Regions from separate parts of the Clostridium beijerinckii genome, predicted to be linked through region 3. Evidence: a T-box and tRNA genes for the amino acid it is inferred to sense, from the RefSeq annotation. Region 3 holds a T-box; the other regions hold tRNA genes.
The links. The T-box of region 3 lies ahead of lysS (lysine--tRNA ligase). A T-box ahead of a tRNA ligase gene usually reads a tRNA of that ligase, here a tRNA-Lys.
Positions count from the first base shown of each region.

Region 1: it encodes a tRNA-Lys, which carries the amino acid that the T-box ahead of lysS (lysine--tRNA ligase) is inferred to sense. The anticodon was not compared.
Region 2: it encodes a tRNA-Lys, which carries the amino acid that the T-box ahead of lysS (lysine--tRNA ligase) is inferred to sense. The anticodon was not compared.

Region 1 is NZ_CP144906.1:3,782,671-3,790,808, reverse strand. Features, by position in the region: gene PZA12_RS17455 (hypothetical protein) at 59-592, opposite strand; tRNA gene PZA12_RS17450 (tRNA-Gly) at 1,548-1,621, shown strand; tRNA gene PZA12_RS17445 (tRNA-Arg) at 1,658-1,734, shown strand; tRNA gene PZA12_RS17440 (tRNA-His) at 1,740-1,815, shown strand; tRNA gene PZA12_RS17435 (tRNA-Lys) at 1,895-1,970, shown strand; gene PZA12_RS17430 (sigma-70 family RNA polymerase sigma factor) at 2,110-2,682, opposite strand; gene PZA12_RS17425 (hybrid sensor histidine kinase/response regulator) at 3,127-4,338, opposite strand; gene PZA12_RS17420 (ATP-binding protein) at 4,331-7,081, opposite strand; partial or broken gene PZA12_RS24980 (transposase) at 7,168-7,339, shown strand; gene PZA12_RS17415 (RNA 2'-phosphotransferase) at 7,575-8,129, shown strand.
Region 2 is NZ_CP144906.1:1,690,848-1,698,985, forward strand. Features, by position in the region: gene gltA (NADPH-dependent glutamate synthase) at 1-622, shown strand, start outside; gene PZA12_RS07825 (HD domain-containing protein) at 840-1,622, shown strand; gene PZA12_RS07830 (cation diffusion facilitator family transporter) at 2,013-2,882, shown strand; gene PZA12_RS07835 (hypothetical protein) at 3,049-3,501, shown strand; gene PZA12_RS07840 (DODA-type extradiol aromatic ring-opening family dioxygenase) at 3,556-4,320, opposite strand; gene PZA12_RS07845 (winged helix-turn-helix transcriptional regulator) at 4,509-4,820, shown strand; gene PZA12_RS07850 (nitroreductase family protein) at 5,155-5,754, shown strand; tRNA gene PZA12_RS07855 (tRNA-His) at 6,134-6,209, shown strand; tRNA gene PZA12_RS07860 (tRNA-Gln) at 6,213-6,287, shown strand; tRNA gene PZA12_RS07865 (tRNA-Lys) at 6,294-6,369, shown strand; gene brnQ (branched-chain amino acid transport system II carrier protein) at 6,979-8,138, opposite strand, start outside.
Region 3 is NZ_CP144906.1:3,942,849-3,950,986, forward strand. Features, by position in the region: gene PZA12_RS18225 (hypothetical protein) at 1-130, opposite strand, end outside; gene PZA12_RS18230 (LysR family transcriptional regulator) at 551-1,444, opposite strand; gene PZA12_RS18235 (nitroreductase family protein) at 1,739-2,299, shown strand; gene lysS (lysine--tRNA ligase) at 3,687-5,213, opposite strand; T-box leader at 5,386-5,786, opposite strand; partial or broken gene PZA12_RS18245 (ABC transporter ATP-binding protein) at 5,871-6,173, opposite strand; gene PZA12_RS18250 (MerR family transcriptional regulator) at 6,295-6,717, opposite strand; gene PZA12_RS18255 (SDR family oxidoreductase) at 6,950-7,981, shown strand; partial or broken gene PZA12_RS18260 (dihydrofolate reductase family protein) at 8,098-8,138, opposite strand, start outside.

The sequences.
Region 1 (8,138 bases), 160 kb from region 3:
ACCCCTTATTAAATAAATGATAACCAGTATTTGGAATGATCTATTACACCCTAGTAGATCATTCTTTTTTTTCGCCTTCATTGACTATGTAATTATAGTAGTGAGCTATAGCCATGTCCACTATAGTACTTACATAGGTATTTAAGTCAGGATGCCTGCTCTTTAATTTATTAACTTTTCTAACAGTAGAAGATCTAAGCATATAAGTTCGTTTAATATCTAGGAATTCACCATCAATAGGTGGAGCCATGCCATTTGCTACTGAAATTTTTCTATTATCTGCAAAAATATTAGAATTAGATGTTTTAACATTTTGGGTAGATGCTGCTTCATCATCAAATGAGATGATTAGAGTAGGATTATTAGATTTAATAGACGATATATTATTACTGTTATAACTACAATTATTATTATTATTATTACTGCTGTTATTGGACATAGCAGTATTTTTTTCATCTTCATCATCATCAAATGAAAAAGATGAAATACACTTGCCAGAAATGACTGGTTCAGGTGTAAAACCAATTATTTCTTCATTCTCATCTGGTGCAAAATCATTTTTTGGTAGTTCATTTTGTTTTCTTTTACTCATAAGTGTTCTCCTTTAATAAATTTTATAAAAATTTTTATACATTTTTTCTATGAATGATCAAAGAAAAGAAATGCATGCTTCTAAATATAAAAGATTAAATGAAAGAGCTCTGTTAATCAGATGCAAAATTTGGATCTTACTTTTTGCAGGATAACTTTTTTGAAGAGATCTTTTGAATTTTCATTTATCTCACTTAGGATATATGCAGAAATAGAGAATATTCTAATATTCTCTAGAATATTAGAATATAAGAATATATATTCTTCAGAATATGCTTGAAAAATGTGGCTTAAGGAGAGGTTAGTATTTAAATTAAAAACTTTTAGGTAGTGTAATATATGATTGAATTTTTTAGAAGGTAATAAAAAATATTTAAGGCAATAACAAATTAATATGAAATAATTATCTATGAAAATAAATTTAGGAGGGGAGTAAATGAAAAAAGTATTAGTTGAACCATTTAGAATTTGGTTAGATAGTGGTACTGTAATTAGATACAGTTTATCGGGATAATACTCTGTAACTATAAATATATATAGCACATATGTTAACATTTTTATTTTATGGTTTAATTTAATAAGACATGGAATAAAAAATAAGAGGCTAATAAATAATTGAGAGTGAATTCTAATTTAATATTAAAATTTAGTTAAATAAAATAATTAAGTTTTAATATTAGATTATTTATTAAGCAGTTTGCTTACTAAAATTTCAAATATAAACTTATTATTGAAAAGCATTATACTCAAAGTGATATAAATTTAAATATATTTATAAATTTATATTAATGCAGTAAATAAAAAAGTCAAAGCCTGTGATACTGCTAGGTGAGAGATATCTAAATAAGGTAAAATTGCGGTAAAAAATACAATATTCAGCACTTTATTTGAAAAAAATTAAATTTTTGTGTTGACAACCTATAATATGTAACATATAATAAACAAGCAGGTTAGTTGCGGGTATCGTATATCGGTAATACTCCAGCCTTCCAAGCTGGAAAGGTGGGTTCGATTCCCACTACCCGCTCCAAAAAAATTAAAGAGTTTGCAACATAATAAATAATATGCGTTTTTAGCTCAGCTGGATAGAGCAACGCCCTTCTAAGGCGTGGGCCAGGGGTTCGAATCCCTTAAAACGCACCATAATGGTGAACGTAGTTCAGTTGGTAGAGCGCCAGTTTGTGGCACTGGTTGTCGTGGGTTCGAGTCCCATCGTTCACCCCATGTAAAAATATTAGTAGGCTACAAGGAAATTGATTTAGCTTAATTATTTGCAAAAGTATCCTATCATAATTATTATTTTGGTTCACTAGCTCAGTCGGTAGAGCACATGACTTTTAATCATGGTGTCCCGGGTTCGATTCCCGGGTGAGCCACCAATTTGTTTAACCTAAAGTAGAAAAGTATAGTTATAAATATACTTTTTACTTTAGGCTTTTTTATTCTTTAGGAATTTATATTCCAGTAAAATAAAAATAACAGCACCAAGGTAAATGTTAACCTTGGTGCTGTTAGATTTTAATAATATACTGGGATGCTATTAAATATTTTTCTTAAAATAGTTTTCTTTTTCAAAACGGCTGTAGAGTAGCACATATCTTTAAAATAGGCATATTCCTTAACAGTATGATTCTTATAAAATACAAAATTTATAAGTTCAATTTCTTCTTCATTTAAAGTTTTAAGAGCTGACTTTAAATCTTCATAATCACAGACTTCACATAATGAAGCCTCGATAGATATTTCTTGTGAGGGGATATCTTCTTCAAAGTTATCATGAAAACTTAAAACATCATTACTGTCAGTGGAACTTCTAAAATTCATTTTCCTAATTAAATCATTTACATTATTCTTTATTGCATTAGTAGCATAAGCAACAAACCTGTGCTTCTCCAAATTGTACATGGAAACAGATTTAAAAAGTGATTTATAACATTCCTGCTGAATATCATAAATGCTGTATCCATCAACAAAAGTTTTCTTTGAGATATTATAGATTAAAGGCTTAAACTCATCAGCTAATTTTTCTTTTGCGACTTCATCATTATTTTTACATCTTCTCACCAGATTTTCAATATAATCAAAATTCATATGAACCTCCTTCCTCGTTTAATGGCTGCAAACTAAATTGATTAATTTACATATGTTGTGTTTAGTGTTAAGTTAATTTCTACATGTAGATATACGGTAGAGAATGTATGCTTTATATAAAAATAGAAAATAATTTATATTAATTTATTGAAGAGTAACCTAAAGTAATATGTTTACTACATATAGAAGTTTTTTGATTTACTCATCTAAATACAATAATGCGTTTATGGAGAGTTTTGTAATATGAATAATTACATGAATGGCTAAAAAATAGAAGGGTAAGTATTATTGCAGAGTAATAATTTATTTATATCAAAAAATAAAAAATGGTCTGGATAATTGGCATACAGAAAAATAGGTAAAATTAAATTTAAAAACCTGCTGATAAAAGTATTTACCTTTATCAGCAGGTTTCAATTTAAAGAGAAGTTTCATAAAAATACATCACAAATAGATATCAGAAAATTCTATCTTGGTATTTTGCACAAGGCGATTATCCAATAAATTTACTGGTTCTTTATCCATATAGTCCTCAATTATAGTTTCACTAGGAAGTAAAATAGTAAAAGCGCTTCCTTTGCCCAACTCACTTTTAACAGATATGCTGCCTCCCAGTGATTCAACAAACTTCTTTACCAGCGACAGACCAATGCCTGCGCCTTCTGCCTGTCTTGATAGAGAACTATCTACCTGTCCAAATCTTTCAAAGATAATGTTCGCCTTATCTTCTGGTATACCTATTCCTTTATCTTTAACTTCAATACATATCTTATCGTTTATAGAACTTAAAGTTACAATAATAGGCTTGCCTTCAGGAGTAAATTTAGTGGCGTTAGAAAGAAGATTTAGAAGTATTCTTTCATATTTCTCATCATCAATTCCTATAATTTTTTTTTCAATTAAAGGTACAAATGTTACATCAATGGACTTTAAAGCTACATATGTACATATTGACTCTATGATAGACTTTGTCAAAAACACAATATCTACATTCTTTTTATTAATTTTAATTCGTCCTGCATTCACTCTTGTGATATCTAGCAAATTATTAACAAGCCTTAGCTGTCTAAAGGTATTTTGTCTTATCATACGTAAGTACTTTTTTGCTTTATCTGACAATTCATTGGAACAAATATAGTTCATGGCTTGAATTGCTGAGCTAATAACATTGAGAGGAGTTCTAAATTCGTGTGATATTAGGGACAAGAACTCGTCCTTCATTTCTAATGTTCTTTCAAGCTCAAGGTTTTTCTTTTTAAGTTCATCTTTTGTTTTTTTTAATGAAATATGTGTTTTTACTCTAGAAACTAATTCTTTTCTATTAAATGGCTTTGTTACATAGTCTACAGCTCCTAAATCAAATGCCTTTACAATGTCATCTTTTTCATCTTTTACAGTTAAAAATATTATGGGTATATCTTTATACTTTGAACTTTTTTTTAGGGTACTGCACACCTCAAAACCATCAATTTCTGGCATATCAACATCCAGCAAAATAAGTTCTGGAATGTTTTCTTCAAGAAATTTATATGCTTCATTAGCATTCATTGCAATCCCCAGTTCATATTCATTTTCAGACATGATTGTAGCTACTACCTGTATATTATTTGGATTGTCATCTACTATCAATATCAAGTCTCTATTAATGTTACTCATACAGTCCATCCTCCAAGGTTAGTCTTTTTATTTTACTTAAGCTTGATTTAATTTTAATTATATTGTAACTTTCTGCACTTCTAATCAGTTCCTCACCCTCATCAGATATAGACTTCAAATCATGCTGTTCCCCAAATGAAATTAATATTTGGGCCAAATCTTTTACATTACCTATAATCATTGAATTTTCTAATTTTTTTATTAATGGTGTAACCTTATTCTTCAAATCAATAAGTTTATCAGACTCAATTATAATTGATATCGTGTTTTCACTGTTGGTTTTAGGGTAAACATGCATATCTTTTTCAGCCTTATTTCTAATATACTTAGATATTTTACTAAATATCCGGTCAGCGCTAACAGGCTTCATCAAATAATCATCAAATTTGCATCCATTAGGTATGTCTTGTGCAGTAGATGCACTTAGTGCAATAATCGGAATGTCGCAAAATTCTGGATTTTCTTTAAGTATTGATGACAACTTGGTACCGTCCATTTCTGGCATAATCAAGTCTATAATTGCCAAGTCTGGTTTGTCTTGCTCAAATATTTTTATTGCTTCAAAGCCGTTTTCTGCGGTTATAACTTTAAGACCAGCCTTTGAAAGCAATTCCTCCAATAAAAAGCGGTTAGTTTCTATGTCATCTACAACAAGTATCTTTTCATTAGAAAAGTTGTACTTATTAAAATAAGCAGTACTTGTATCTTCAGGAAGTTCTTCAGTCGCAGCTATTGGAACATTATAAAATTCAACATAGAAAGTGCTTCCTTTTCCTTCAGTGCTTTCAACAAAGATTTTCCCCTGCATCATTTCTGTAAGCTTTTTAGTAATGGAGAGCCCAAGACCTGTGCCGCCAAATTTCTTTATGCTTTGTCCTGATGCTTGCTTGAAAGCATCAAATATTTTCGCTCTTTCACATTCAGCAATACCAATGCCTGTATCCTCAATCGAAATTCTAAAGTCCACACTACTCTTGTTTTTGGAAGTAGTTCCTTTTAGTGAAAGCTTCACATATCCATTATCAGTAAACTTTACAGCGTTTCCTACTAGGTTTAATAGTATCTGTCTAACTCTCACTTCATCAAGAAGAATACTCTCGTCAAAGTCCTCCTGAATATCGAGTAAAAATTCAATATTTTTGCTCTTAGCCTTTTGTCTAAACATGTTTTTAATTTCTCTAAAGATATTGCTAAGCTTTAGAGGCTTGTACTGCAGCTCTATTCTCCCAGCCTCTATCTTTGACAGATCGAGAATATCGTTAATTATAGTGAGCAGACTGTTTCCTGCAACATTTATAGTCTCAATATAACTTTTGTGCTTTTCATCCTTTATTGTATTTTTCAGCAACTCACTAAAACCAATAACAGCATTTAATGGAGTACGAATTTCATGGCTCATATTGGCAAGAAACTCGCTTTTAGCCTCATTAGCTTTTTCTGCTTCTATTTTTGCGTACTTAAGTTCAGTATTTGTTTTTTCTAATTTCATAGTTCTTTCTTCAACTTTTTCTTCAAGATTGTCTATAAGGATATGTAATTCTTCTGCCATCTTATTAAAAGCACTAGATAACTTTCCAATTTCGTCGTTTTTAAAGATTTTTGCTCTTTGATGCAAGTCTCCTTTTGAAAACTTTTCCGAAATATTTATCAAATGATTAATTGGCCTTAGTATAACCTCAGTGCTCTTTAAATAAATAATCAAAGATAGAAGAAGTGCAATAATTGAGAAAAATATTGCAGTCTGAATATTGTTATTTATTTCAGATGTAAACAGACTTTCAGGTATAGCTGTTATAATTAGCCAATCTAAACCTTCTCTTTTGTACTCAGTTAGCTTCACATGAAGTTTATCTCCACCTGATTTTATGACAAAGTTAGTGTTTGATGTCTTATTATAATTTTCATAAGCTTCAGCAATAGGTTTGTTTTCGGTTTCATCGATTTTGATTCTTCTTATATCGCTTCCTGAAATGGTTTCAAAGTTAGGCTTATCAAGAGAATTAGCCACTAGAGCCCCTGAGTTTTTTTCAACAATATAGGCAATTCCGTTATTATCTTTAACAATATCCTTCAAGTATTGATTTAGACTTGAAAGAATGATATGAGTACCCAATACTCCTTGAAGAGCACCATCTTTAATATAAATAGGATAAGCTGCAGAAAGCGCTAAATCATCCTTTACAAAGTGCTTATAAAGAGGTGAAAATATGGGCATCTTTTTTTCTTTTGCAATTTCATACCAGTCTCTTGTACGAGGGTCAAAAGCTCCGAAATCTTCTACAAAATTTCCTTCATGCAAATCATTAGTTACAGAATAGTAAAGAGAATGTCCATTTGTTTGTGGAGTACTCCTATATATTTCTATGTTGTTATCTTTATTTCTTCGAGCCCCATAATAACTGCCATCTTCCATTCCGTAACTAAAGCTATAAATTTCTTCTCTGCTTGATTTCACTACTCCAGCAAAGAATGCATCACGTTTTTCTTTATTAGACATATCTATGGTATCATTTTCAATTAAATTATGATTTAGTTCATTTGTATTCAACGGAATTCCAACAAGTGCCTCAATTTTATTTAATATATTATTGCTAGCTTCATTCTCCAATTTTTTTATAATATTATCTGACGAGGTTTTCCAATTAGAAAATATAATGTAGCCTACAGTAGTAAGTGTACCTACCATAAGTATAATAAATAATGCACTGATTGTAATTTTAATAGAACTTTGTTTTTTAGTCATTTTCCGGTACTCCATTTCTAGTAAAATAAAAAGAAAAAGTCATAAAATATTTTGTCTAGACATATAAGTACTACTTAAAGCTTTCATTTGCCAAATTAATGCAAGAGACATTAGTTGCCCTATCATTATACATGATGAAATTTGGAACTGGCAAACGTACAGGAATTTCATTTACAGGATTCTAAGACTTTAAATGTATGTCATAATAGAAGAATACATTCTCATAAAGTTTTTCAAGTAATTTTAGAGTATGGTAAAATATAAGTTAATTGATTTTTAGGTCGAATTATTAAAGAAGTAGTTAAAATTAGTTAGTATATATGTCAATTATTAATAATAAATTCTAGTTTGTTTAATAGATTCATAATAAATCAAAAATCTCTTTTAATAGTTACGCGAGATAATATTTGTTTATTTGTCTAAAATGGAGTTTGTAATAAAAGTATATAGATTTAGATAAGCTAATAGATTATAGAAAATGAGGTGTTAAGCGATGATAAGTAATAAAGATATGAGAATTAGTAAGTTTATAAGCCTTATACTAAGGCATAAGCCAGAGGAAATTGGACTGACTTTAGATGAATATGGATATATTAGTACTTCTGATTTAATTAATGGACTAAATAAAAAAGGATATAAGGTAACAATTTCAGATATTGAAAGAATTGTTGCAGAAGATGGTAAACAAAGATATTCATTTAATAATGATAAAACTAAAATTAAAGCGAATCAAGGCCATTCAATAAAAGTTAATCTTGAATTGCAAGCTATTAAGCCGCCTAAAGTATTATATCATGGAACTGCAACTAGGTTTATGGATAGCATATGCAGAGAAGGTATCAAAAAACAGAATAGACAATACGTTCACTTATCAGCTGATATAGAAACAGCCACAAAAGTAGGCAAAAGACATGGAGAATTAGTTATATTTAAAATTAACAGTGAGCAGATGAATAAAGATGGATATAAATTCTTCTTATCTGAAAACAAAGTGTGGTTAACTGATTATGTTCCAGCAAAATATTTTGAGATTTTTAGAACTAATTAGAGCCAATAA
Region 2 (8,138 bases), 2.3 Mb from region 3:
AAATGAATTTTTAACAAGAGTAAACTTAATGAAAGCAGCAGTAGAAGGATACGACACTCCAGTTAGATCTGGTAAAAAAGTTGCAGTAGTAGGCGGAGGAAATGTTGCTATGGACGCAGCAAGAACTGCCTTAAGACTTGGATCTGAAAGCCATATCGTTTATAGAAGAGGTGAATCAGAACTTCCAGCAAGAGTAGAAGAAGTACATCATGCTAAGGAAGAAGGAGTAATCTTTGATGTATTAACTAATCCAACAGAAATCTTAGTAGATGAAAATGGATGGGTTAAAGGAATGAAATGTGTAAGAATGGAACTTGGAGAACCAGATGCATCAGGAAGAAGAAGTCCAGTTGAAGTTCCTGGTTCAGAATTTGTTATGGATGTAGACACTGTAATAATGTCACTTGGAACATCACCAAATCCATTAATTTCATCAACAACTCAAGGATTAGAAATAAATAAGAGAAGATGTATTGTAGCTGAAGAAGAAACAGGTCTTACTACTAAAGAAGCAGTTTATGCTGGTGGGGATGCAGTTACAGGAGCAGCAACAGTAATACTTGCCATGGGTGCTGGTAAAAAGGCAGCAAAAGCTATAGATGAGTATTTACAAGGAAAATAAATATAAACTTAAAATAAATATAATTTTTATGATCAAATCCTAAATTATAAAGCCTTGGCAATATTAAATGAATATTGTCAAGGTATTTTTATTCTTTAAGGATTCATAATGAATGTGAATTAAAACCTATGCTCATATAGAAGGAAGTTTTATAGTTAAGTAATTTATGCTAAAGGAGTATAATAGATATATATTTAGATATAGTAAGGAGATAAAAATGGAAAATATATTAGTTAAAGAATATTATGATTGGTTTAGCTCTTATGTAAAAAAGTTTTATGGGGAAGATAGCTTAATAAATCAGAATATTGAACTTAAGGAAATACATACGCTAAAAGTCGCAGAGCATGCTGTAAATATTGCAAAATCTTTAAATTTGCCCCAAGAAGAAGTTGATACAGCAGAGATAATAGGATTATTTCATGATATAGGAAGGTTTGAACAATTCAAAAAATATAAGACATTTAGGGATGCTTTTTCAGAAAATCATGCTGCTTTAGGTGTTAAAATATTAGAAGAGAATGGAACATTAAAAAACTTAGATGATAGTAGAAAAAAGATTATTATTAAAGCTGTAAATCTTCATAATGAAAAAGATCTTCCAATGGATTTAAATAAGGAAGAATCATTGTTTTGCAAATTGATTAGAGATGCCGATAAACTTGATATTTTCAGAATCATTATGGGATATGAGAGAGAAAGAAAGAATCATCCTAATCCGGCGCTTGATAATTTACCTGTTACATCAGGCTACAATTCAGATTTTATTAAAGATATTCGTTCAAATAAAAAAATTAGTAATAATTCACTAAAAAATTATAATGATAGAAAAATATATGAATTAAGTTGGATAATTGATTTGAATTTTTCATTTTCTCTTAACTATATAAAGGAGAAGGAAGTTTTAAAAACATTAATTAGCTGTTTACCTAAAAATGAAGAGATTGATGACTTAGAAAGGTACCTTGATAAATATATAGAAAATTCCATAGTGAAATAATTTATCTGTAAAATGAACATTTTAATTGATTTCTGTTTAATAATAATATTTAATTTATGTCTATACTAGCTAACCTGATTCTATTAACCAAATGCTAAATGCTGTTATGTTTAATCTACACATATATAAGTATTTATAATGTCTATAAAATTCAGCGGCATATAATATGTAGGTATAATAACGAATAATACTTATGTTATTTGGAAAATTAACTTTATGCAATCTTTAATTGTAAAATACATTTTTATAGCAAATCATATTCTGTAATTGCCTTATAGTAGAGTACATTAAAGCAAACTACTTTAATTAAGAGTATGTTTTGTATAAATTTATTTAAGAATGATAATTATTAAGATAGCATTGAAAATAGTATAGTCAGGGGTGGAAAGTATGGAAAACAGTTATAATAATTTAAAAATAGCAGAACGTGGAGCTAGGGTGAGTATTATAGCTTATATAACACTATCATTATTAAAACTCGGAGTAGGTTTTTTTGCTCAATCCAAGGCATTATTAGCTGACGGAATCAATAATACTACCGATATAATAGCTTCAGTGGCAGTTTTAATCGGGCTAAAAATATCGAGAAAGCCAGCGGATGACGATCATCCTTATGGTCATCTTAGAGCAGAAACAATAGCATCTTTAATAGCATCGTTAATTATGATAGCTGTTGGTCTTGATGTGCTCTATAATGCAATTAAATCAGTTATCTTTTTTAACCCTAAGGCTCCTGATTTAGTATCTGCAGCAGCTGCTATTTTTTGTGCTGCTGCTATTTATATGGTATATCGTTATAATATGAGAATTGCTGTTAAGATAAAAAGTTCTGGACTCATGGCTGCCGCAAAAGATAATCTTTCTGATGCATGGGTAAGTATTGGTACGACAATAGGGATTGTTGCTTCTCAGTTTGGTTTTCCTTGGATAGATCCTCTTGCAGCTGTAGTTGTAAGTGCTTTAATATTAAAGACAGGATGGGATATATTTAGAGAAGCAACTCATAATCTATCAGATGGTTTTAGTAGAGAGAAGCTTGATGGTATAACTAAATCTATTAGCCAAGTTCCCGGGGTTAAACAAATTAAGAATATAAGAGCGCGAGTTCATGGAAATAATATTTTACTTGATTTGGTAGTTAGTGTTAGTTCTGAGTTGTCTTTAGTTGAGGGACATTCCATTACCGAAAAAATAGAAGATAAATTGAAAGAGGATCTAGATATAACTCAAGTGATGGTGCATGTTGAGCCTGATAAATAGAAAGTATAAATGTAGCTGAGGAAAAATAAAATTCCCCAGCTACATTTTTATTTGGAATTAATTAAGTTGTAAAAGCAGAACGAACCAATTTCATATCGAGCGAATAATATAATATGTAGAATTTTACTAATGAATATAAAGAGATAAGCATAAAGCAGGTGTTTAAATGGATACTAATCGAATTATATTTAATATAAAGCGAGGATATTGCAGATATATTGGTTCTGGTTCTTGCAGAGAAGTATTTGATCTTGGAAATGGATATGTAGTAAAAATAGCAAAGAATGCAGCTGGAATTGCACAAAATAAAACAGAGTATTATATTTCTCGTTACGACAATTCTAACTTATTTGCAAAGGTTGTAGATGTTTCAAAAAAATTTGATTTCCTAATTATGGAGAAAGCAGATAAGGTATATAATATTACGGAAATATGGAGATGTTTTAATGTTAAAAGTAAAAAAGAAATGTTTAATTTAAAACAGATAAAAAGTATTTCTCAAAATTATAATTTACTATTAAGCGATCTGAATAGACAAAGTAGTTGGGGTGTAATTAATGGTAGACCAGTGATTATTGATTACGGATTTACCAGAGAAGTAAGGGAAAAATATTATTAAATTTTTTACTAAAGCAGGATTGAGTATATCATATCCTGCTAAAATATTAGATTACTAAAATTCAAGGCAAAGGCGGCTTAAATTTCCTAATTCATACTCTCGAAAAATAACTCTAGGAATTAATAGAGAACTGCTGCCTAATGCTATAAATAGCGGAACAAAATGCTCAGGGCTTAGAACAGCTAAATCAGCATTTGGAGCTTGATCTCTATAATTGTAAAGTGAATTAAAATCATTTTCTTTTAATCTGTTAATTAACCAGTCATCAAATTCTTCAGCCCAAGAATCGCTGCTTACAGCTTCAAAATCAACTAAATTTAGATTATGAACTGTATTTCCGCTCCCGATAACTAAGATATCTTCATCACCTAAAGTTTTTAGAGCGCTACCTATTTTTATTTGTTCTTCAATGGATAATTTAGAGTCTATTGAAACTTGAACAACGGGGATGTTTGCTTCTGGATAAAGATGCTTTAAAAGAGTCCAAGCTCCGTGATCTAAACCCCTATTTAAGTCTTTTTTCACTTTTATGCCTTCGTGTGAGAGCTTTTCTTCGACTTTTGCTGCAACGGTACTAGAACCTTGCGCCTCATATTTTACATTGTAAAGTTCGTCTGGAAATCCATAAAAATCATATACTGTTTCGTATGTGGAATCAGAAGACGATATAGTTAGTGTCTCACTATCCCAGTGTGCTGTAAAGATAACAATGGCTTTGGGATTTAATTTCTTTCCAAGGTTATTTAGAAATTCAGTATAATTATCTTCTTCAATGGCCATCATTGGAGAGCCGTGTGCTAAAAATAAAGGTTTAACCATATAATAAAATCCTCCTTTAGATTCAATAATTAATTAATATTAGATATTACCATAAAGATCAAAGTTAATACATAAGTTTTACGGAATATTGACTTATTTAATGAATATTATTATATTTAGTATAATATCATAAGTTGCTTATCTTAATTAAGTGATTATGATAGAATAGTAACAGGTGGTGATTAAGTATGGAAAAATTTCATATGTGCCCAAGGTTTGAAAATGCTTTTGAATTACTAGGAAAAAGATGGACTGGATTGATTATAAGAACATTATTGAATGGACAAAATCGATTTTCAGATATAGAAGAAGCGATCCCTAATATGAGTGCTCGTATGCTTACAGAACGATTTAAGGAGTTGGAAAAGGAAGGAATAATTATTAGAAAAGTTTACCCGGAAACTCCAGTACGCATAGAATATGAGTTAACAGAAAAAGGTCGTGATCTTCAAAGTGCCATGGATGAGATCCAAAAATGGGCAGAAAAATGGACTAACTAAGACGATTCAAAAAATATAAAGAATTTTCTTAACTACAATAGAGATTCTTTATATTTTTTTATTGTTTGAAAATTAAAAAAATTATGAATTTATATTTAAAATACTATTGACTAAGTGTTATAAGTATGTAATAATTAATTTAAAGTTACTTACTAAATGTAAGTAACTAATTAAAAATATTGAAGTAAATTTATTAGGCTTCACTGTTTTTATATAAAAGATGTACTAGTTATAGTTAAATATAATTTTAAATTACTATAAGTAATTATTTAGAAAGAAAAAGTATAAATATAAATACTCAAAGAAATTTATATATGATAGGAGGAATTGTTATATGTCAAAAGATTTTTTTACTGCTGTAGCAGATAGACGTTCATTTTATGGAATTAGTAAAGAAAAGGTGGTTTCTGACGATAGAATCAAGGAAATTATAGAACATGCTGTAAAGCATACACCATCATCATTCAATTCACAAAGTGCAAGAGTAGTGCTATTGTTAGGAGATCATCATGATAGATTATGGGATATCACAGAGAATGCTTTAAGAAAGATTGTTCCTGAAGATAAATTTGAGCCAACTCAAGAAAAAATAAATTCATTTAGAAGTGGTTACGGTACAGTTTTATTTTTTGAAGATAATAGCGTGATAGAATCTCTTCAACAACAATTTTCACTTTATAAAGATAATTTCCCAATTTGGTCACAACAAGCAAGTGGAATGCACCAGTTTGTTATTTGGACTGCATTAGAAATTGAAGGATTTGGAGCATCGCTTCAACATTATAATGAGCTTATTGAAAATGACATAAAGAAAGAATGGGGAATATCTGATGATTGGAAACTTATTGGACAAATGCCTTTTGGAAAACCAACAGCGGAACCTGGCCCAAAAGAATTTAAACCATTAGAAGAACGTATCAAGATATTTAAATAAAGAAATATTTCAATGATTATTTTCATATAATAGGGGTGATTTTATCACCCCTAAAAATTATTTGATTGATTCTAAATTTATTTAAAATCAGAAAATAATGAGATTATGATTTAAATGAATAATTCTTTTTATTTTAGATAAGAGTATTTTTAGCTGGAAAGGCTGAGATATCAATAAAATAAAGATGTTTTAGATTTGATTATGATGATTTTAAAGATATAATTGGTATTATACTTAGCATTAATTATATTTATATAGTTGACAATTAACAATATGTAACTTATAATAAACAAGCAAATAAAAATTTATTACCTATATTGGTAATAGTTTAATATTTAAAGATTAGAAGTGAAATTTTAATTTTTTAAAGGTAAATCTGGTGAACGTAGTTCAGTTGGTAGAGCGCCAGTTTGTGGCACTGGTTGTCGTGGGTTCGAGTCCCATCGTTCACCCCATACTGGGATGTCGCCAAGTGGTAAGGCAATGGATTCTGACTCCATTATTCGCAGGTTCGAATCCTGTCATCCTAGCCAATTTTTGGTTCACTAGCTCAGTCGGTAGAGCACATGACTTTTAATCATGGTGTCCCGGGTTCGATTCCCGGGTGAGCCACCAATTATATAATAGAAATTTAATATTTTAGATTGAACTTAGCATTAATATGCTAGGTTATTTTTTTATTCTTTAGGAATTTATATTCCAATAAAATCTGTGGACGAGGTACTCCTTGAGGGTATAACTTAAAAAAGGTTGATTGACTAGTTTTTGTATTTTAAAAAGAATAAAAAAGAAATCTTATTCGCCTGCCAAATTTTTCTCACATGCGTTCGAAAAGGCAGATGCGTGAAAAAATCTTCGGCTCCAAAGTCGCCTGCGATTTTGTTCTTCTCTAAAAATTCATACCTGATTCAAATCTGCAAATACTGTGTTAATTGTAGTATAAATTATGAAAAAGACTGGTTTTGAAGATTGCCTTTTAAAAATAAATACCATACTAGAAAGGAGAAACATTTTTATGCAGCAGGCATTGAAAATAAGCTGTTAAAAGCTCTTAATTGTAGGTTGTTTCATTAATGCTTGTCACAATGAAGTTGAGAGCAAGCATTAATGGTGTAACCTGCAATTTAGCACTTTCAGCGAAATTTTCATAGTCCTGTGAAATAACAATGTTTCTCCTTTCGGATGTTTATTTCATAAGTCTAAGTTATCTTTGAAATATTATGTTTAAGCACTTTTGCGTTTCTTTGAACGAATAGTCCAGATGATTAGTCCTATGAAGAACCCGTAAAGTGCTGGTATTATCCATCCAAATCCATAATCAAAGCCAGGTAAATATGAGTGAGCAAAATTCACAAGTTGCTTAACGATTAAATTCTCTTGTAGAGGCTGAGGCAATGATTTACATAAATCAAAAAATGCCGCAATAACTGTGAATCCTGTTGTCCATCTATAAACGTCGCTTTGTTTATTAATAAAAGGCGCTAATAGAGATAGTAGGATTAAAGTAATTACTAAAGGATATAAAAACATAAGTACTGGTATAGATAATTGAATAATATTACTTAATCCAAAGTTAGCGATTATGAAAGAGAAAACTGTAAATAAAACAGCATATTTTTTGTAAGAAACAGAGTTTGGAAACATTTCGCTGAACATTTCAGAACAAGAAGTTATCAAACCAATAGCTGTTTTTATACATGCGATTCCAACAATAAAAGCTAATAATATTTGTCCAGTAAAACCAAAGTAATGATTGCTTACCATAGATAATATACTTCCACCATTATCAGCACGATTAACGCTTCCTAGACTTGTAGCACCCATATAAGCTAGAGATCCATAGATAATAGTCATTCCTATAACGCTAACAAGTCCTGATTTACATGTCTCTATAGCAATTGATTGAGGGTTTTTAACTCCTAGTTTTTGTATGTTAGAAATAATAATAATAGCAAAGGCTACAGATGCAAGTGCATCCATGGTATTATATCCATCTAATAAACCAGTGAATAGTGGTTGAGTTGCATAATTTCCTTGAGCAGGAAATTGACTTGCTTGTCCCATTGGATTTACAAATGTAGCGATTAATAAAATTGATAATAATACCAAGAAAATAGGGGTAAGATACTTACCAACCCAATCTAAAATTTGTCCTGGCTTTAATGAAAAATAAATAGTAAAAGCAAAAAATATTAATGAAAAAATAATTAGTCCTAATTTTAAATATCCATCAGAAATAAAAGGATGAATTCCAACTTCAAATGCAACTGTAGCAGTACGTGGAATTGCAAATAAAGGGCCAATTGTTAAGTATAATAAGCATGTGAATATACTTGCATAACGAGAGCTAATAGGCCTCGCCATATCAAATAAACTTTCACTTC
Region 3 (8,138 bases):
CCAGGTTAAACATTCCACCTATTTGATCAATGGCCTTATCTGACCAGTATCCTCTATTCTTCTTTTTAATAATAACAACAGCAACTACTGGGATTATCATGAATATTAGGTATAAAAAAAGTCCTATCATTTTTTTATTTTAATTCCTTTCTTATTAAAAATCAGATTAGTTAGCTCAACCATGTTAATATATTTCTACTTAATTTATCTGTTTCCCTTGTTATTTTACTAATAAGATAACAATACTTAGTAAATTATAGTAACAATAGATATTTGATAAATGTAATTTCATATCTATAGATATGAAACTCAAATCCATCTTTTGGTTCCCCTACTTCAAAACCTAATAATACTGAAGCTTCCTTCTTAAATATTTCGAACCATTTATCCCATTCTTCTTGTTGCATTTCAGCATAAAATTGCAAACCACTATGTTCAACTAAATCATTAATTATTCTTTTGTCATTATCTTGTGCATACCAATAAGGTGGATTTTTTCATTAATCTGCATAAACAATTACTCAAAAACTATACTTTAATGCAAATCTTATTAAATATCGATTTTTGAGGAGACTTCAATAACAAAATCTTTAAATATTTTTGCAGAAGGAATCATATATCCATTCTTCAGCCATCCCATATGCACTGTTCTATAACAGTAAGGTTCTTTTATTCTTAGTACTGATAATCCATCAGTTATTAAATTAGGGGTATCGGGAACTATAGAAATACCAAGACCTGCACTAACAAAACCTGTTACAACCATACTGCTCTCACTAGGTTTCATAGATACTTTGGGAATAAAACCAGCACTTTTAAAAATAGAACACATTTTTCCTTTTATTCCTTCTGAAAAAAACACAAAAGATTCTTCTTTTAAATCTTTTAGTAATACTTCTCTTTTATCAGCAAGGTGATGATTTTTAGGTACTATTATAACAAGTTCCTCATTTTTTATAGGAATTGACTCGATTTCCTCATATTCTTTAATATCTCCGAATTCATCATAAAAGCCTAAATCAAACTTCCCAGCCTTAAGGCCGTTTAAGATATTGGAAGTTGATTCAATCCCAAACTCGAATTTCGTATTTGGACTTTCCTTCAAAAAATCACTTATAATCGAAGGAATAAAATGTGTTCCAATAGTGTAAAGGGAAGATACGGAAACTGTACCTGCCATAGGATTAATTATATCCTGTAATTCCTTTACTCCTTCATTTATCTCTCTTATTGCAGCATTTGCACGTATTAAAAACATATCTCCAAAACGGGTTAATCTTATATTACGACCATTTTTTTCAAATAATGGTACATTTAGCTCTTCTTCTAATTTTGAAATAGCTTTACTCAAGGCTGGCTGTGTTACGGAAAGCAAATTAGCTGCTGATGTAAAATTCTGTGTTTCCGCTACAGTTTTAAAATATTCTAATTGCTGCCAGTTCATAAATGCACTCCTTAATTTATAATATTTTAAGTTATAAAGCATTAATAGTAATCTATAACTTTTAGTTATTGATTCAATGAAAAATATTAATTAGACATATGATATACATATTGATATCATTATATTACTTTATAAATTACATTTAACTTTTTATAGATTAATTATAAATTTAATTTATGTATTAGTCAAAGGTGATGATGTTTTTTTATTAAGCAAAAATCTTATATATTTATTACCATTTAGTAAATATAAAGATTAAATTAAAATGTCTTTTAAATTGAAAGGAGAAAAACTATGAATGAAATAATTCAAAATATCTTAACAAGAAGAAGTATAAGAACTTATAAAGAAGATCAAATTTCTGATGCGGACTTAAATACTGTTTTAGAGGCTGCCCAATTTGCTCCAACAGCTATGGGCAAACAAGGCTGGCATTTCACAGCAGTTCAAAATAAAGAAAAGATTGAAAAGCTAATTTCTGCAATAAAAGAAGCTATGTTAAAGTCGTCTATAGAACAATATAGAAAAATGGGTGAAAATCCTAATTTTAATCCATTTTATAATGCACCTACAATAGTCATTACATCTTATGATAAAACTTTACCTACAAAGGAATCTGATTGTGCTGCTGCACTTCAAAACATGCTTTTAGCTGCTCATTCACTTAATATTGGATCTTGCTGGATTCATATATTAGCTATTACTGGAGAAGATCCTAAAGTTAAAAGCGTACTTACAGAACTAGGTGTTCCTGAAGATTATGCAGTGTTTGGTACTGCTGTTTTGGGCTATAACAGTAAAGAAGAAACTAAAGCAGCACCTAGAAAAGAAGGAACTTTTAATATAGTAAAATAAAACTCTAATCTGGTTTCCTTGATAGTATCCTGCTATGGTAAGGTAAACTCCCAGCTAAATGTAGAAACCAGAATCAATAGATACTCTTCCGCCAGAAATGGCGGTTTCTTTTTTATACTCCCAATTCATGCAAAGTCATTTTTGAAAATAAAAATAGATGAGCCCACTAGTTACGTACAATATCTCCAAATAACTACGAATATCTTAATACGTTGACACAATAATTTACTTTTTTCATAATATCAATGCTAATTAAATTCACAAACTGTTTCCACTATCTTAAGCCTATACCAATGAAATGTGATGCAAAGATAGGATACCACCTACGTTTATTGAAAAAATAACCATTGCTATCAATCCAACTTTATAATAAAAATTACAGAGCCATCTGCTTTTTACAAAAGTCTTTTCTCTTTTTAATTCAATTTTTATTTCACCCCTAATCATTTAACAAATGCATTCCATAATTTTATTACTATATTAAAATTTTTCTCTACTAATATTTAAGACGTATTTTCCTATCTTAAACCACATAAAAATCGAACTTTTTAACCAAACAACCTTCAAACCCGCATTATTCCAGCATATTCTTCAGAATATTAGAATATCAGAATATATATTCTAGTATTCTGAAGAATAAATATGGTGGAGAATATATATTCTTTACCATATAAGAATATTGACTAAATGTTTTGAGCTTGTTTTAAATATCTCTCTAAATTTTACAAAGCCTTATGAAAATTCTTGCGCCCTATTGCTTATTAGCTTAGTACATTCATAAAAATAAAAAAGGAATACCAAAAGCTCTTATTGCTCTAAGTATTCCTTCTAATTATATTGGTGTATTATCATAATATACGTTTATTTTTATTCTTGCTTCTCTATAGGGTTTCTCATTGAAAATTTGAAATGTCTCAATCAGATAAATTTGATACATATTTGTGAAATTTTCATAGTCATATGGAACAAATATGTATTCAATTTCGCCCAATATGCACATAAGCTCAACTCTCAGTTCAGAGCCCCTATATAATAAAACAATTACAATCTGAATCTATACTCTAAAATATATCCCAACTAGAAAGCAGAAACATTTTTATGCAGCAGGCATTTGAAAATAAGCTGTTAAAAGTTCTTAAGCAGAGAACCCGAATCTTTGATTTGGTGAGAATCGCTTACTCAGCGAACGAACGTGAGTCGAGTTTCCGCTAGCGGTTGTTCTACTAATGCTTGTCACAATGAAATTGGGAACAAGCACTAGTGATGCAATCTGCAATTTAGTACTTTCAGCGAAATTTTCATAGTCCTGCGAAATAACAATGTTTCTACTTTTGGGGGATTATTACATAAGCTTAAATCTAATGTTGTTTATCTAGGGTTTCTATTTTTATCTTTTAACTAAAGGAAATGCAATAACATCCTTTATTGTATTTGATCCAGTTAGAAACATTATCATTCTATCAATACCGATACCGAGGCCTCCAGTTGGTGGCATTGCTGTGTCAATAGCTATAGCAAATTCTTCGTCCATTGGACTTGCTGTTTCTAGTCCTCCTCTTAATTTTTCAGCTTGGTCATGTAATAATATACGCTGCCTTAATGGATCATTTAATTCTGAATAAGCATTTCCAAGCTCTACTCCATAGGCATATGGTTCAAATCTTTCAATTAAATCTGGATTTTCTCTATGAACTTTACAAAGTGGTGATGATTCTTTTGGAAAGTCTATAACAAAAGTAGGTTGTATTAATTTCTTCTCGCTATATGCTTCAAAAAGATTTGTTATTAATTCTCCTTTAGAAGCCTCATTTATATTTAAACCTTCATTTTGTTCTTCAAGCAAAAGAGAATTCTCTTTAATTTTACTTATAATTTCTTCTTTAGTGAAATTCTCCACATCAATTCCTGTATCTTGTTTTACAAGATTGCACATAGTTTCTCTCTTCCATGGAGCTTTAAAATCAATTTCTTCTTCACCATATTTTATTTTAGTAGAGCCATTAACAGACATAAACACATATTCATATATTCCTTCCATAATTCTCATCATATCTTCATAATCCGCATAAGACATGTAACATTCCATTAGAGTAAATTCTGGATAATGTGTTCTATCAATTCCTTCATTTCTAAAAGATCTTGCAAATGTATAAACTCTTTCTATTCCTCCAACAATAAGTCTTTTTAAATATAATTCTGGAGAAACATTCATATATACTTCTGAGTCTAAATCATTAACAAAAGTTTTAAATGGTTTTGCTTCTCCTCCACCATATTTAGTGTCAAGTACAGGAGTATCACATTCAATAAAATTCATATTATTTAAATACTCTCTAATTACAGTAATTGCTTTAGAACGTTTAATAAATCTTTCTTTAACGTCTGAATTCATTATCATATCTAAAGATCTATGTCTTTGTCTTAAATCTGAATCTTGAATCCCATGATATTTTTCAGGAAGGGTTCTTATCGATTTAGATAACAATTCAAATTTGTTTGCTCTAATAGTTATTTCTCCCGTCTGAGTCTTAAATACAGTTCCCTCTACCCCAACAATATCGCCGACATCGATTAATTTTAAGACATTGTAATTTTCACTTCCAATTAACTTTTTACTAAAAAATATCTGTATATTTCCTCTTTCATCTACTATATTAGCAAAAGTTGCATTTCCCATTCTTCTAAGAAACATTATTCTTCCTGCTAAAGAAAACACTTTACTTTCATCAATAGTATCAAAATTATCACATATCTCTTTTGTATAAGTTTTTTTGTTAAAATCGTAATTATAAGGATATGGATTTATTCCTAACTCACTAAGTTTATTTAACTTTTTTATTCTCTCCACTATAAATTCATTTGCATTTGTCATTATATTTTCTAATTCATTTAGATTTTCATATTGCTCATACATTTTTGTTACCACCTTTACTTATTTATTGATTAATTCAGGCATATAAAAGAAAATAACACTTTCAATTTTGCCTTAGATATTTTATATCAGGTAAGAAAGCGGATTTACTTGTTATTCTTCTGATATTGCCTTAATACAAATAAAAAAAACCTTCACCTCCAAGATTTCTAATCTTGAGGACGAAAGTTATAAATTCGTGGTACCACCTCAGTTTATGTATGCGTTGCCGTATACACCTCTTCAAGTACATCAAAAATGAGATACTCTATACCTATAACGGGGTATTCCGTCACATCCTACCTCTATTAAGTGAAACTTGATTCATGCTGGGTTTTTATCCCCATCTAAATTCTAGTTTAACTTATACCCTCAATGGGTATCCTGTCCAAGAGCGTGTAGCCGTTATCTTCCACCTATATATGAGAGAGTATTACAGATTACTAGCTATCGGATAAAATAGACTCAGTGTGCAGCTCCAAGACCTTCTTCAATAAAAATCCATTGCTCAATCCCACCATCTAGAGCTCTCTGAAAATGAACTATTTTATCTACTCTTCTTTTCATTGCTTTTAATACATTTTACAATAAAAAGCTGTTTTTGTAAATATAATACGTAAAACCTCTCATCATAGTATTATATCTTCTACATGTGATACCTTATTCAAATAAATAACCTATCATTTTTTCAGGATTCTCTAAAAATTTTCTTGTTATAATATAGTTATCAGTCTTTTTATACGGAGCTTTCGTAATTCCATCATCATCAATAACAAATATATCTGCACCTGGATATGCCATTAATATGGGTGAATAAGTTGCAATAATAAACGGTGATTTTTTCTTTACAAGTTCATTAATAATAGTAAGCATAGCCATTTGTTTTACTGCTGACAATGCCGCTTCTGGTTCATCTAAAATATATAGTCCATTTCCACCAAAATGATTGGTCATGATAGTAACTCTTTACTATATCTGTCCGTTTTATATATATTCCTAATATATTTTCTGACATTCTCCTTAATCTCATAATATTCTCTATTTCAAAGCTTTGATTACTCCGAGTATTCCTTTTATTTTATTATTATAATAAGTGATTCTCACATTTCTCCTCATAAACTTTTTTTCTTTCTTCACTAATAATTTCGAAAGCATTAGGAGATTGATACTTTTCAATTTTTGTACGAATATGATCTAGATTTTTATTAAGAGCATTTATTTGGTTTATAATTACCTCTTGATGTTCTAAAAGTAATTTTTCTCTTAGATCTATAGTGCTAGCACCTTCCATACATAAGTCTATGTACTTTTTAATATCTTTAATTTGCATGCCTGTGTTCTTTAGACAACAAATTGTCCTAAACAGGCCTACATCTGACTCTGTAAACACTCTGTTTCCCGCTTTATTTCTTAGAACAAATGGCATAAGTCCTTCTTTATCATAGAAGCGAATTGTGTATATGGATATATTAAACATTTCTGATATATCTTTAATACTATAAGTCAATTTTTAAATCCCCTTTAAAATTTATTTTCAAAAAAACCTTGACCTCGATATAACTCTAGGTATTAACATGAGTATAAATCATAAGACTTTAATTTTCAAGCGATTAATATATGCTTAGTTGAATTAAAATTAATGACCAAGATAATACTCTACTTTCAAATTTAAGTAGAAGAATAACTAATAAGATATTAATTCCTAAATGATTAATAAATATTTACTGGAGGTATAAGAGATGTCAAAAACTGTTTTAGTGACAGGTGGCACAGGTTTTGTTGGTACACATATAATTTTTCAATTATTGCAAGGGGGTTATAAAGTAAAAACAACCCTACGCTCCTTAAAGAGCAAAGATAAAGTAATTGATACGTTAAAAGTTAACGGTATAACTGCCTTTGAAAATCTCCAATTTGTTGAAGCAGATTTATCAAAAGATGATAATTGGGAAGAAGCTATGAAAGGTTGTGAATATGTATTAAGCGTAGCATCACCAGTATTTTTTACGATTCCAAAAGATGAAAATGAAATGATGCGCCCTGCAGTGAATGGAATAATTCGTGTGCTAAAAGCTGCTAAAAATGCTAATGTTAAACGTGTTGTAATGACTTCAAATTTTGGTGCAGTTGGATTTAGCAATAAGAACTCAAATATTGTTACAACAGAAGAAGATTGGACAGACCCAAATGAAAAAGGTTTATCAGCTTATGAAAAATCAAAATTATTAGCAGAACATGCAGCTTGGGATTTTATAAAAAAAGAAGGTGGCAATTTAGAATTTGCTACCGTAAATCCTGTTGCTATTTTAGGACCTTCTTTAAGCAATCACGTTTCAGGTAGCTTTGGGCTTATACAACATTTATTAGACGACTCCATGAAGGCAATTCCTAATATACCATTAAATATTGTTGATGTTCGAGACGTAGCTGATTTACATATTCGTGCAATGACAAATCCTAATGCAAACGGCCAGCGCTTTATAGCATCATCAGATGGTCAAATTTCTTTGCCTGAAATTGCAGAACTCTTTAAAAATAGTAATCCCAATATTGCGAATAAAGTTCCTACAAAAACCTTACCTAATTGGATTATTTATTTTGCAGCATTATTTAATAAGCAAGCAAAAGAAGCAACCCTTCTTTTAAGGATGAACCGAAATGTGAGTAATTCAAAGGCTAAAAAAATTCTAGGTTGGAAACCCATTGCAACTAAAGAAGAAGCTATTCTTGCTTCACTAAAAAGTATGATTGAATATGAAATTATAAAATAAATAAAGTTTTAATATTATTAATTTAAACAAAAATACTCTTGCCTAAAGTTTTATTATAAGCAAGAGTATTCCCTATTTAATATTCTAATTTGACTTTATAGAAGCGCTATCTCATGTTTTTCTTTTTCTTCTTGTATTATTTTAACAATATCTCCGC